DNA from 2 places in the Nocardioides perillae genome. Region 2 is predicted to be linked to the other one. Evidence: predicted binding sites of a transcription regulator. Region 2 holds the regulator's gene; the other holds the start of a gene.
What was found. The regulator LexA, encoded in region 2, represses DNA repair genes until DNA is damaged. The targets are predictions, from matches to a motif close to TCGAACANNTGTTCGA.

Region 1: a site for LexA is predicted at 3,301-3,316, ahead of BJ989_RS12870 (SAV_6107 family HEPN domain-containing protein). Genes of this name have one in related genera too.

The regions. Positions count from the first base shown of each region.
Region 1 covers NZ_JACCAC010000001.1:2,763,971-2,769,318, reverse strand. The annotation lists gene BJ989_RS12890 (polyprenyl synthetase family protein) at 1-365, opposite strand, end outside; gene metF (methylenetetrahydrofolate reductase [NAD(P)H]) at 439-1,362, shown strand; gene BJ989_RS12880 (FAD-dependent oxidoreductase) at 1,379-2,686, opposite strand; gene BJ989_RS12875 (YbaK/EbsC family protein) at 2,683-3,207, opposite strand; gene BJ989_RS12870 (SAV_6107 family HEPN domain-containing protein) at 3,348-3,842, shown strand; gene BJ989_RS12865 (methyltransferase domain-containing protein) at 3,892-4,647, shown strand; gene dinB (DNA polymerase IV) at 4,654-5,348, shown strand, end outside.
Region 2 covers NZ_JACCAC010000001.1:1,329,086-1,334,433, reverse strand. The annotation lists gene BJ989_RS18705 (ATP-binding protein) at 1-409, opposite strand, end outside; gene BJ989_RS06275 (hypothetical protein) at 532-855, shown strand; gene BJ989_RS06270 (LysM peptidoglycan-binding domain-containing protein) at 1,081-1,503, opposite strand; gene BJ989_RS06265 (SDR family oxidoreductase) at 1,839-2,645, opposite strand; gene lexA (transcriptional repressor LexA) at 2,818-3,537, shown strand; gene BJ989_RS06255 (alkaline phosphatase D family protein) at 3,831-5,348, shown strand, end outside.

The sequences.
Region 1 (5,348 bases), 1.4 Mb from region 2:
TCCATCACGTCGTCGTGGACGAGCGCGCTCGCGTGCAGCAGCTCCAGCGCGGCGCACGCGCGCAGCAGCGCCGCCTCGTCGACGGGCGCCGGGTCGCCGCCCGGGGCGGGCACGGCGCGGTGCCCCCACCAGCAGAAGGCCGCGCGCAGCCGCTTGCCGCCGCTGACCGCCGCGCGGGCCTCCTCGACCAGCCGGGCCGCGTCGGGCCCGAGGTCCACGAGGCGCTCCACCTGGCCGTCGAGGAACGTGTCGAGGGTGGCCTGCACCCCGTCGCGGAACGCCGCGATGTCCCAGGCCCCCGCGGGCGCGTCGGCCAGCGCGGCCCCCGCCGAGGTCGACGGGGCTGTCCTCGCGGTGTCGTCCACCCGCTGAGCCTAACCACCGCCTCCGGCGTGGACACGCACCGGTGGACACGGCGCCGCCACCTACGCTGGAGCCATGCCCGCCGAGCCCCTGCGCCCCGTCCCCGACGAGGCCACCGGTCCTGACTCGCACCGCATCGGCGACGTCGTGCGCACCGGCGAGCGCGTCATCTCCTTCGAGTTCATGCCGCCGCGCGACGAGGCCGGCGCCGCGCAGCTCTGGTCGGCCATCCGCGACCTCGAGCCCTACGAGCCGACCTTCGTCTCGGTCACCTACGGCGCCGGCGGCACCACCCGCGACACCACGGTCGAGATCACGGGGCGCATCGCCCGCGAGACGGCGCTGCGGGCCATGGGCCACCTCACGTGCGTGGGCCACACCCGCCAGGAGCTCGTGGACGTCATCACCGCCTACCGCGACGCCGGTGTCCACAACATCCTGGCGCTGCGCGGCGACCCCCAGGACGGCCCGTCGGCGCCCTGGACCCCGACCGAGGGCGGCCTCTCCCATGCCGTCGAGCTCGTCGAGCTGTGCCACGAGGTCGGCGACTTCAGCGTCGGCGTCGCCGCCTTCCCCGAGAAGCACCCCGGCTCGGAGAGCCTGGAGCACGACGCGCAGGTGCTCGCCGCGAAGGCGCGCGCGGGCGCTGACTTCGCGGTCACGCAGCTGTTCTTCCGCGCCTCCGACTACGCCGAGCTGGTCGACCGCGCTGCCGCCGCCGGCTGCGACATCCCGGTGCTGCCGGGGATCATGCCGATCACCAACCTGCGCCAGGTGACCCGGATGGCCGAGCTCTCGGGCGCCGAGGTGCCCGCCTCGCTGCTCGCCCGCTTCGAGGGGCTCACCGACCCCGCCGACGTGCGCCGCGAGGGCGTGCGCATCGCCACCGAGCTGTGCGAGGAGCTGCTCGCCGCGGGCGCCCCCGGGCTGCACTTCTTCACCCTCAACCGCTCGCGCGCCACGCTCGAGATCTTCGAGGCGCTGCGCATCACCGTCTGAGGGGTCGGCCGGGGCCTCAGGCGGGCCCGACCACCTCGGCCACGAGAGCCGCGGAGAGGCCGACGAACGGCAGGCCAGCGCCCGAGGTCGCGTGCGCACCGCACGCGAGCACGCCGGGCACGGGCGTGCGCGGCCCGAGCCGGTCGGTGACGCTGCGGCGGCCCTGCCACAGCACGCCGTACGGCGAGCCGCCCCAGCGCTGGACCGCCTGCAGCGGGGAGAGGTCGTGGCGCTCGAGCACGCGCTCGCGGAGGTCGACGCCGACCCGGGCCAGGGCGCGCAGCAGGTCCTCCGACACCGGGCCGCGGCCCAGGACGGTCCACGCGGCGCGGCCGGGGGGCGCCTGGCCGCCGGTGCGCACCACGAAGGTGGTCTCGCCGTGCACGACGACCTCGGGCGGCGCGTCGTCGGGCAGGCCGGTCGCGTCCAGCGCGACGTGGGCGACCACGGGCGGCAGGGCGGGGGTCGTGCGCGCCGCGTGCGGGGCCAGGGTCGGCAGACCGCGCGGGTCGACGGCGCAGACGACCACGTCGGCGTCGACCTCGCCGGCCGCGGTGGCGACGGCCACCGCACGCCCGCCGCGCACCACGACGTCGGTGGCGGCCGTGCCCAGCGAGACCGTGACCCGGCGGGTGGCCAGACGGTCGGCGAGCGCCTCGCCGAGGCGGTGCATCCCGCCCGGCACGGTCCAGGTGCCCGAGCGCTGCTCGACGTAGGTCTCGAGGCCGACCCACCACGGCACGGCGCGGAGGTCGTGCCCACCGAGGACGGCGGGGTGCGCGGCCAGGGCGCGCAGGCGCGGGTCGCGCAGGCTGCGGCGCAGGTGGCGGTGGAGCGAGGTGCGCGAGCGCAGCAGGTCGCGTGCCTCGGCTGTGGCGAGGTCGGGCGCCCACGGCCGCTCGAAGAGGTCACGCCGCAGGGCCTCCCACGCCGGCGCGTAGGCGGCGACGTGGTCGACCCATGCCGTCCCGACGCCGGCCCCCAGGCCCTCGAGTGCCTCGAGCTGGGCGGCCCGCGAGCCGGTGGGCAGCCGCACACGGCTCCCGTCGGGGAAGCGGTGCTCCCGCGGCACCGCGAGCGGCACGAGGTCGAGCTCGCGCTCCAGCGGGCGCCCGCTCTTGCGGAAGAGGTCGCGCACCACGGCCGGCAGCGTCGTGCTGGCGGTGGCGGACTCCCAGGTGAGGTCGCCCGAGCGCACCGGCACCAGGGCGCCGCCGAGCGCTCCGGCGCGCTCGAGCAGGTGCACGTCGTGGCCGAGCTTCGCCAGCCGGGCGGCTGCGGCGGTGCCACCCAGGCCGCCGCCCACGACGACGACCCTGCTCACGGCCCGCCGGACCCGGTCGCGGGCTCGACGTCGACCTCCACCGCCCCCGTCAGGGCGACGAGCTCGTCGAAGGTGGTGGAGAAGACCGCGGCGGGGTGGCCGGCCGCGGCCCACAGCACGGGGTGGCGCCGCAGCCACGGGTCGACGTAGGTCGGGAGGGGGGCCGGGTGGGCGATCGGCGAGACGCCGCCGATGACCTGGCCGGTGCTGCGCCGCACCAGCTCGGGCGAGGCGCGGCGCAGCCTCCCGAGGCCGAGGCGGGCGGCGGTCGACGCGGTGTCGACGCGGTGTGCTCCCGAGGTGAGGAGGAGGACCGGCTGGCCCGGCTCGTCGCCGGCCGGGTCCTCCGGGCGGGCCTCGAAGACGAGGCTGTTCGCGATCGCGCCGACCTCGCAGCCGAGGGCCTCCGCCGCCAGGGCGGCGGTGTGCACGCTGTCGGGGAGCACGACCACCTCGCCGCGGCCCCCGGCAGCGGCCAGGGCCTCGCGGAAGCGGCTGACGGCGGGGGGCTCGGGGTCCACGACGACGACCCTAGTGGCCCCGGCGCCGCGCTGGACCTCCGCGCCTGCGGACCCGTTGTCCTCGTCGGTGGCGGGGTGTAGCGTCGTCGTCGTTCGAACATGCGTTCGAACGTCCACGGAGCGGCGGAGGGAGCAGTGCGGTGAGCGGAGCAGCACGGAGGGCGGCGGGCAGCGGGGACGGGTGGCACGAGGAGGTCCCCGGGCCGTTCTCGCTGCCGGCCACGACCCACTCCTACCTCGACCGCGCGGCGACCTCGCTGCAGGAGGCGATGACCGCCGCCGACGTCCCCACGCGCTACGCGTGCGCCCACGTCGCCGCGCTGCGCGCGGCCGCGGCGCTGCTCGCGGCCCGGGCCAGACCGACCGCGGGACGCCGGCGCCCCCAGACCAACGCGTGGGTCCTGCTCGCCGAGGTCGTGCCCGAGCTCGCCGAGTGGGCCGGCTTCTTCGCGGCGGGCGCGGCCAAGCGCGCGGCAGCCGAGGCGGGGTCGCGGCGAGCGGTGACCGAGCGGGAGGCCGACGACCTCGTGCGCGACGCCGACCGCTTCCTCGGGGTGGTCGAGCAGCAGCTCGGCCTCGTGCCCCACGTGCCGCTCGAGCAGCTCTCGGCGCGGGCGGCGCGCGTGACGGCGTGAGCGCGCTGCCCGGCCGGCGCCGGGGGGTGACCCCACTAGGGTGGGCCCCATGCCCGCCTCCGCGCAGACCGCCAGCGAGCGCCGCACCGCCGCCCGCACCGCCCTCGTCTGGTCGGCGCTGCGCCCGGTGCTCGAGGCGGCCGGCGACGGTGCGGCCGAGGTGCTCGACATCGGAGGTGGCACGGGTGGCTTCGCCGTGCGGGTCGCCGAGCTCGGTCACCGCGTCGTCGTGGTCGACCCCAGCCCCGACGCGCTCGCGGCCCTCGACCGCCGCGGCGCCGAGCGCGGCGTCGGCGACCGGGTCACCGGGCGGCAGGGGGACCTCGCCGACCTCCTGCAGGTCGTGGGCGAGGCGTCGGCCGACGTCGTGCTGTGCCACGGGGTGCTCGAGGTCGTCGACGACCCCGCCGCGGCCCTCGACGTCCTGCACCGGGTGCTGCGCCCCGGGGGCACCCTCAGCCTGCTGGTCGGACAGCGCCACGCGGCCGTCGTCGCCCGGGCGATGGCGGGCCACTTCCAGCAGGCCCGCGAGCTGCTCGACGCCCCCCTCGACACCCCACTCGAGCCGGGGGGACGGGCCGGGCGGCGCTTCGCCCGCGACGAGGTCGAGGCGCTGCTCCAGTCGGCCGGCCTCGCCGTCACCGAGGTCCACGGCGTGCGCGTCTTCGCCGACCTGGTGCCCGGCTCGCTGCTCGACCTCGAGCCCGGTGCGACCGACGCCCTCGTCGAGCTCGAGCGCGCCGTCGCCTCGCGCCCGGAGTACCTCCCGCTCGCCACGCAGCTGCACCTGCTCGCCACCCGCTGAGCGGCCGTGAGGGGCGGCGACGCCTCCTCGGCGTGCCCCGTGCTCCACGTCGACGTCGACGCCTTCTACGCCGCGGTCGCCCTCCGTGACCGGCCCGAGCTGCGCGACGCCCCGGTCGTCGTGGCGGGTGGCGGCCGGGGGGTCGTGCTGTGCGCCAGCTACCCCGCCCGCCGCCACGGGGTGCGCTCCGCGATGTCGGTCGTGCACGCGCGGCGCCTGTGCCCCTCGCTCGTCGTCGTCCCGCCGGACTTCGCAGCGTTCTCCCGGGCCTCGGCCTCGGTGCTCGAGGCCTTCCGGTCGGTGACCCCGCGCGTCGAGGTCGTCTCGCTCGAGGAGGCCTTCCTCGACGTCCGCGGCGCCCACCGCCACGGCACACCCCTGCAGCTCGCCCAGCGGTTGCGGGCGCTGGTGCACGACGAGCAGGGGCTCACCTGCTCGGTCGGCGTCGCGCCGACCCGGTCGGTGGCGAAGGTCGCCAGCCGCCGGGCCAAGCCCGACGGCGTCGTCGTCGTGCCGCCGGAGGAGGTCGCCGCCTTCCTGCGCCCGCTCGACGTCGGCGCCCTGTGGGGCGTGGGGGACAAGACTCGCGAGCGCCTGCACCGCCTGGGGCTGCGCACCGTCGGCGACCTCGCCGACGCCCCCCTCGAGCTGCTCGAGGGCCGCCTCGGCCCCGGCGCTGCCCGCCAGCTGCAGACCCTGGC
Region 2 (5,348 bases):
GTGGCCGGGCCAGGAAGAGGGCGAGCGCGCCGCAGCGCCGCTCGGCGTCGAGCGGCGCGGCGACGATCGCGCTGACGCCGAAGCCGCGCTGGCGCTCGACGAAGGCCTCCGGCAGCGCGAGCGTGTCCAGGGCCCCCGCGACCGTGCGGCCGGTGCGCACGGCGCGGGTCAGCGGCACGTCGTCGTAGGCGTCGATCTCGCACCACGCGGGCGCGCCCGGGGTGCCGTCGGCGTCGGGGAGCAGGGTGTCGCTCAGGCACAGCAGCAGCCGGCGGCCGCCACCCTCCGCGACGGCGAGGCCCGCGCGCACGGCGTCGGGCCGGGCGGTCAGCAGGTGCAGCACGGCGGTCGCGACCCCGTCGACGTCGCTGGCCGACTCCAGGCCGTCGGTCACCTGCTCCTGCACCACGGCCACACGGTAGGGCCACACCCGCCCGCACGTCGCCCGTCCCACGTCACCGTCGTCGGGGAAGATGGCCTCGTGGGAGGGTGCGGCGTGCAGCGACGAGGTGGGCGAGCGGTGGGCCGCCGGTGAGCGGCAAGCGCGCAGCCCCGCGCCGGGCCGCGCCCCGCAGCGCCCCCGGCAGCCGCGGCCGGGTCGTCGCGATGGTGCTCGGCACCGCGCTCACCACGCTGGCGTGGTTCTACCTCGTGCGCTCGGCCATCGACTTCGGCGCCACCGCGCGCGGCGGGCAGGGCTCGGCGTGGGCCTTCCTCGCGCTCGCGAGCCTCGGGGCGATCGCGTGCCTCTTCGTCGCGCTCATGCTGGTGACGATGCTCGCCCGCGCCCTCGGGCTGGTGCGCGACCCGGCGGCGGGTCCGCGCGCCAAGGGCGGGCGGCGCGCCGCGCGCTGAGGCGCTGCTGCTCGGGTGGGCCGGCTCGGCTGCGGCGCTGGTTGGCTCGGGGAGGGTCGGGGCGCTCGCCGACCCCGGACGTGGCCGGAGGGCGGGACCGTGGGGTGTCCCGCCCTCCGTCTTCCCCAGGTCCGCAGGTCGGGGTCGAGGCGACCCGCGGGCGTCCGTGGTGCCGACCGAGCAAGGTCGGCACGACGCCGGGCGTGGGGCCCGGCGGGACGACGATCAGCCGGCGAGCGGCACCCGCAGGCGCTGGCCCGCGTCGAGGGCGGCGGACTCGAGGGCGTTGAGCCGCTCGATCTGCACCATCACCTCGCGGATGTCGGAGCCGGTCGCGGCGCGCTCGCTCGCGATCTCCCACAGCGTGTCGCCGGTGCCGACGGTGATGACCTCGGTCGGCACGTCGGTGCCCGGGCGGTCGGTGGCGACCGACGACTGGCCCAGGAAGAGCGCGGCGCCCAGCACGACGGCGAGGCAGAGCCCGAAGACCACCAGCCGGCCGCGGCGGGTGAGCCGCAGCTCGCCGCGGGCCGCGGCAGGGCGGCGAGCGGGCGTCGTACGGCCCTGGCTCGTGCGGCCCTGAGTCGTGCGGCCCTGAGTCGTGCGGGCGGGGCTCAGGAAGGTGGGGTCGATCGTCATCGTGCTCATGGGGACCTCCGGGGAAGGGGCGGTCAGCCGCGTCGGGTGTGTCCGGTCGAGCAGATGTCTACGGGCGACCACCGACAGTCCTCACGAGCCGGGCTGCGGCGCTGCTGTCGACCACACGTTCGATCGAACACACGTACGACGTTAGAGCACGTGTTCGAACAGCACAAGGGCCTGGCCGAAAGTGTGTTCGACTCGCGCTCGGGGTGCGCCATCACCCCGCCGCGACCGTTCAATTGCTGGGTTGGCGCCCGGTTACGCGTCGGTAACCGGGCCACAACCCAGCAATTGCCCCACCACCGGGGCCCAGACGTACGCCGGGACGAGCGGCAGCCGCGTCAGTTGCGGCGGAGCGCGGCGCGCCCCTGCTTGGCGAAGACCGCGATCCCCTGCTGCGCGAGCGACGGCAGCAGCGAGCTGCCACGCATGACCCCGCCGCGCCAGGCGGGCAGCGTGCGCACGACGCGGTGACCGCCGACGAGCCCGACCGCCTCGGCGGCCACCTCGTCGACGCTCAGCAGCCGACCCCCGGAGCGCACGAGCGCCTTGGCCAGGCCGTCGTCGCGCATCGTGGCGACCATCTCGGTGTCGACGCCGTCGGGGCACAGTGCGTGCACGCGCACCTCGTCGGGCGTCTCGGCCTGCACCGACATGGTGAGGGAGACGACCGCGGCCTTGGTGGCGGCGTAGGTCGACAGCCCCGGCACCGGACCCAGGCCCGACAACGAGGCGATGTTGACGACGTCGCCGCCGGCCGGCCCGAAGCCGGCCAGCGCCGCACGCGTGCCCCACAGCGCACCCTTGAGGTTGACGTCCACGAGCCGGTCGACCTGGTCCGACGGCAGGTCGGCGAGGGCGCCGTCGTGACCGACGCCGGCGTTGTTGACCCACACCGCGAGGCGACCGTGGCGCGCCGCCTCCGCCGCGACGGTCGCGTGCGAGGCCTCCGAGCGCACGTCCTGCGCCAGTCCGGCCACGGCCCCGATCTCGGCCGCGGCCTGCTCGGCGCCCGCGCCGTCGACGTCGGTGACCACCACGGCGTACCCCCGCTGCACCAGCTTCTCCGCCACCGCCCGGCCGATGCCGCGCGCGGCACCCGTGACGACGGCGGACAGGACGGACGGGCCGGCGGCGGGAGTGCTCATGGCGGCGAGTCTGCCCGACACGCCGTTCGAACAGGTGTTTGAACCACCCCGCCCGCTCGCGCTAGCGTGCGCTCACCGGTCCCGAACGGCGGGACCACGGAGCCTCCCGGGCGCCCGGCCCTGCGCTGACGCACCCGCGCGACGGCTCCGGCGCGGGCACGGGAGGCGCACGATGGCAGGCACGAAGAAGCGGGTGGCCGAGCTGCCCGACGGACCCCCCGACGCGACGGGCCTGACCCCGCGCCAGCAGCGGGTGCTCAACGTGATCCGCGACGCCGTCGAGCACCGCGGCTACCCCCCGAGCATGCGCGAGATCGGCGACGCCGTCGGCCTGTCGAGCTCCTCCTCGGTGGCCCACCAGCTCAAGGTGCTCGAGGAGAAGGGGTTCATCCGCCGCGACCCCAAGCGCCCCCGCGCCCTCGAGGTCTTCCTGCCCGAGTCCGCCGCCGGGCGCCGCGCGGTCGGCGCGGCCACCGACACCGGCTTCGACGAGACCGGCATCGGCGACGCGCTCCCCGCCGCCCAGTACGTCCCCATGGTCGGCCGCATCGCCGCCGGCGGGCCGATCCTCGCCGAGCAGCGCACCGAGGACGTCTTCCCGCTCCCCCAGCAGCTCGTCGGCGACGGCACGCTCTTCATGCTCGAGGTCTCCGGCGACTCGATGGTCGACGCGGCGATCTGCAACGGCGACTACGTCGTCGTGCGCCAGCAGCCCACCGCCCACAACGGGGAGGTCGTGGCGGCGATGATCGACGGCGAGGCGACGGTCAAGACCTTCCAGCGCAAGGACGGCCAGGTCTGGCTGCTCCCCCACAACGACGCCTACGACCCGATCGACGGCACCCACGCCACGATCCTCGGCAAGGTCACCGCGGTCCTGCGCCGCCTCTGACCCCGACGCTGCCCCACGCCGGCCGGCCCCCGCACGGGGGTCGGCCGTCGTGCGTCCACAGGCAGGCCCGAGGCGCCCGTCGTCCCCAGCCAGTACGCCGCGCCCGCCGCCGCGCGCCCTCGCCGGCCACTCCGTCACGCCGCCTGCGTCATGCGGAGCGCGCGCGATCGCGTCGCCTCCGCATGACGCACGCCGCGCCGAGGCCCCACCGCCCCCGGTGACCAGCAGCCGAACAACCGGCGACTTTCGCCGAACCACCGTCACCACCCCCTCCCGGCGTCGTTCAATCCAGTGTGACCACCCCTGACCCCCAGCACGTCGCGCGCCGCACCGTCCTCGCGACCGGCGCGGCCGGCGCCGTCGGCGCGACCGCCCTCGCGAGCGGCAGCGCCGCCGCCGAGCCGGCCCCCCGCACCCGACCCCGCCGCAGCAGCGCGCAGCTCTTCGCGCACGGCGTGGCCTCGGGCGACCCGCAACCGACGGCCGTCGTGCTGTGGACCCGCCTCACCCCGACCGCCGCGGCGACCCCGGGCTCCGGCAAGGGCCCGAAGGCGCACGTGACGTGGCAGGTCGCCACCGACGCCCGCTTCCGGCGGATCGTGAAGCAGGGCACGGTCACCACCAGCGCCAGCCGCGACCACACCGTCAAGGTGCTCGCGACCGGCCTGCGCCCCGCGACGTGGTACCACTACCGCTTCGTCCACCGCGGCGTCGCCAGCCGTCCCGGCCGCACCCGCACCGCCCCCGCGCGCGACGCGCTGCCGGGCAACCTGCGCCTCGGCGTGGTCTCCTGCGCCAATCTGCAGGCCGGCTTCTTCAGCGCCTACCGCCACCTCGCGCGGCGCCGCGACCTGCACGCCGTGCTGCACCTCGGCGACTACCTCTACGAGTACGCCCCGGGCCAGTACGGCCGCGGCCAGGGCAACGAGGACGTCCGCCGCCACGTGCCCGCGCGCGAGATGGTCAGCCTCGCCGACTACCGCCAGCGCCACGCGCAGTACAAGCGCGACCCCGACCTGCAGGACCTCCACGCGCTGGCGCCGATGATCGTCACCTGGGACGACCACGAGGTCACCAACGACCAGTGGCGCGACGGCGCGGAGAACCACGACGCCTCCGAGGGCGACTACGTCCGCCGGCGCGCCCGCGCCCACCGCGCGTACGACGAGTGGATGCCGGTGCTCATGGACGGCACCGCCCGTCTCGGCGACGGCGCCCGGCTCTACCGCCGGCTGCAGTTCGGCCAGCTCGCTGAGCTGAGCATGCTCGACCTGCGCACCTACCGCAGCCAGCAGGTCGGCGGCGTGCCGACGCCCGTGCCCAACCCCGACGCCACCGTGAGCGACCCCGACCGCACGATCCTCGGGCGCCAGCAGATGGCGTGGCTCAAGGCCTCGCTGCAGCAGGAGCGCGCGCAGTGGAAGCTGGTCGGCAACCCGGTGATGATCGCGCCGGTCACCTTCGGGCAGGTCCCCCGCGACCTGCTCGACCCGGTCAACGACGTGACCGGGCTGCTGCCGGCCGACGGCGCGCCCTACAACACCGACCAGTGGGACGGCTACACCGCCGACCGCCGCGAGGTGCTCGACCACATCCGCGACCGCGGGGTGAAGGACGCGCTCTTCCTCACCGGCGACATCCACTCCGGCTGGGCCTGCGAGCTGCCGTACGACGTGGCGACCGCTCCGCTCAGCGACTCCGCGGGCGTCGAGTTCGTCTGCTCCTCGGTCACCAGCAACAACCTCAAGGACATCACCGGCGACCCGTCGGGCGCGACGACCGAGGTGGTGGAGGCCGGCATCCTGGCCAAC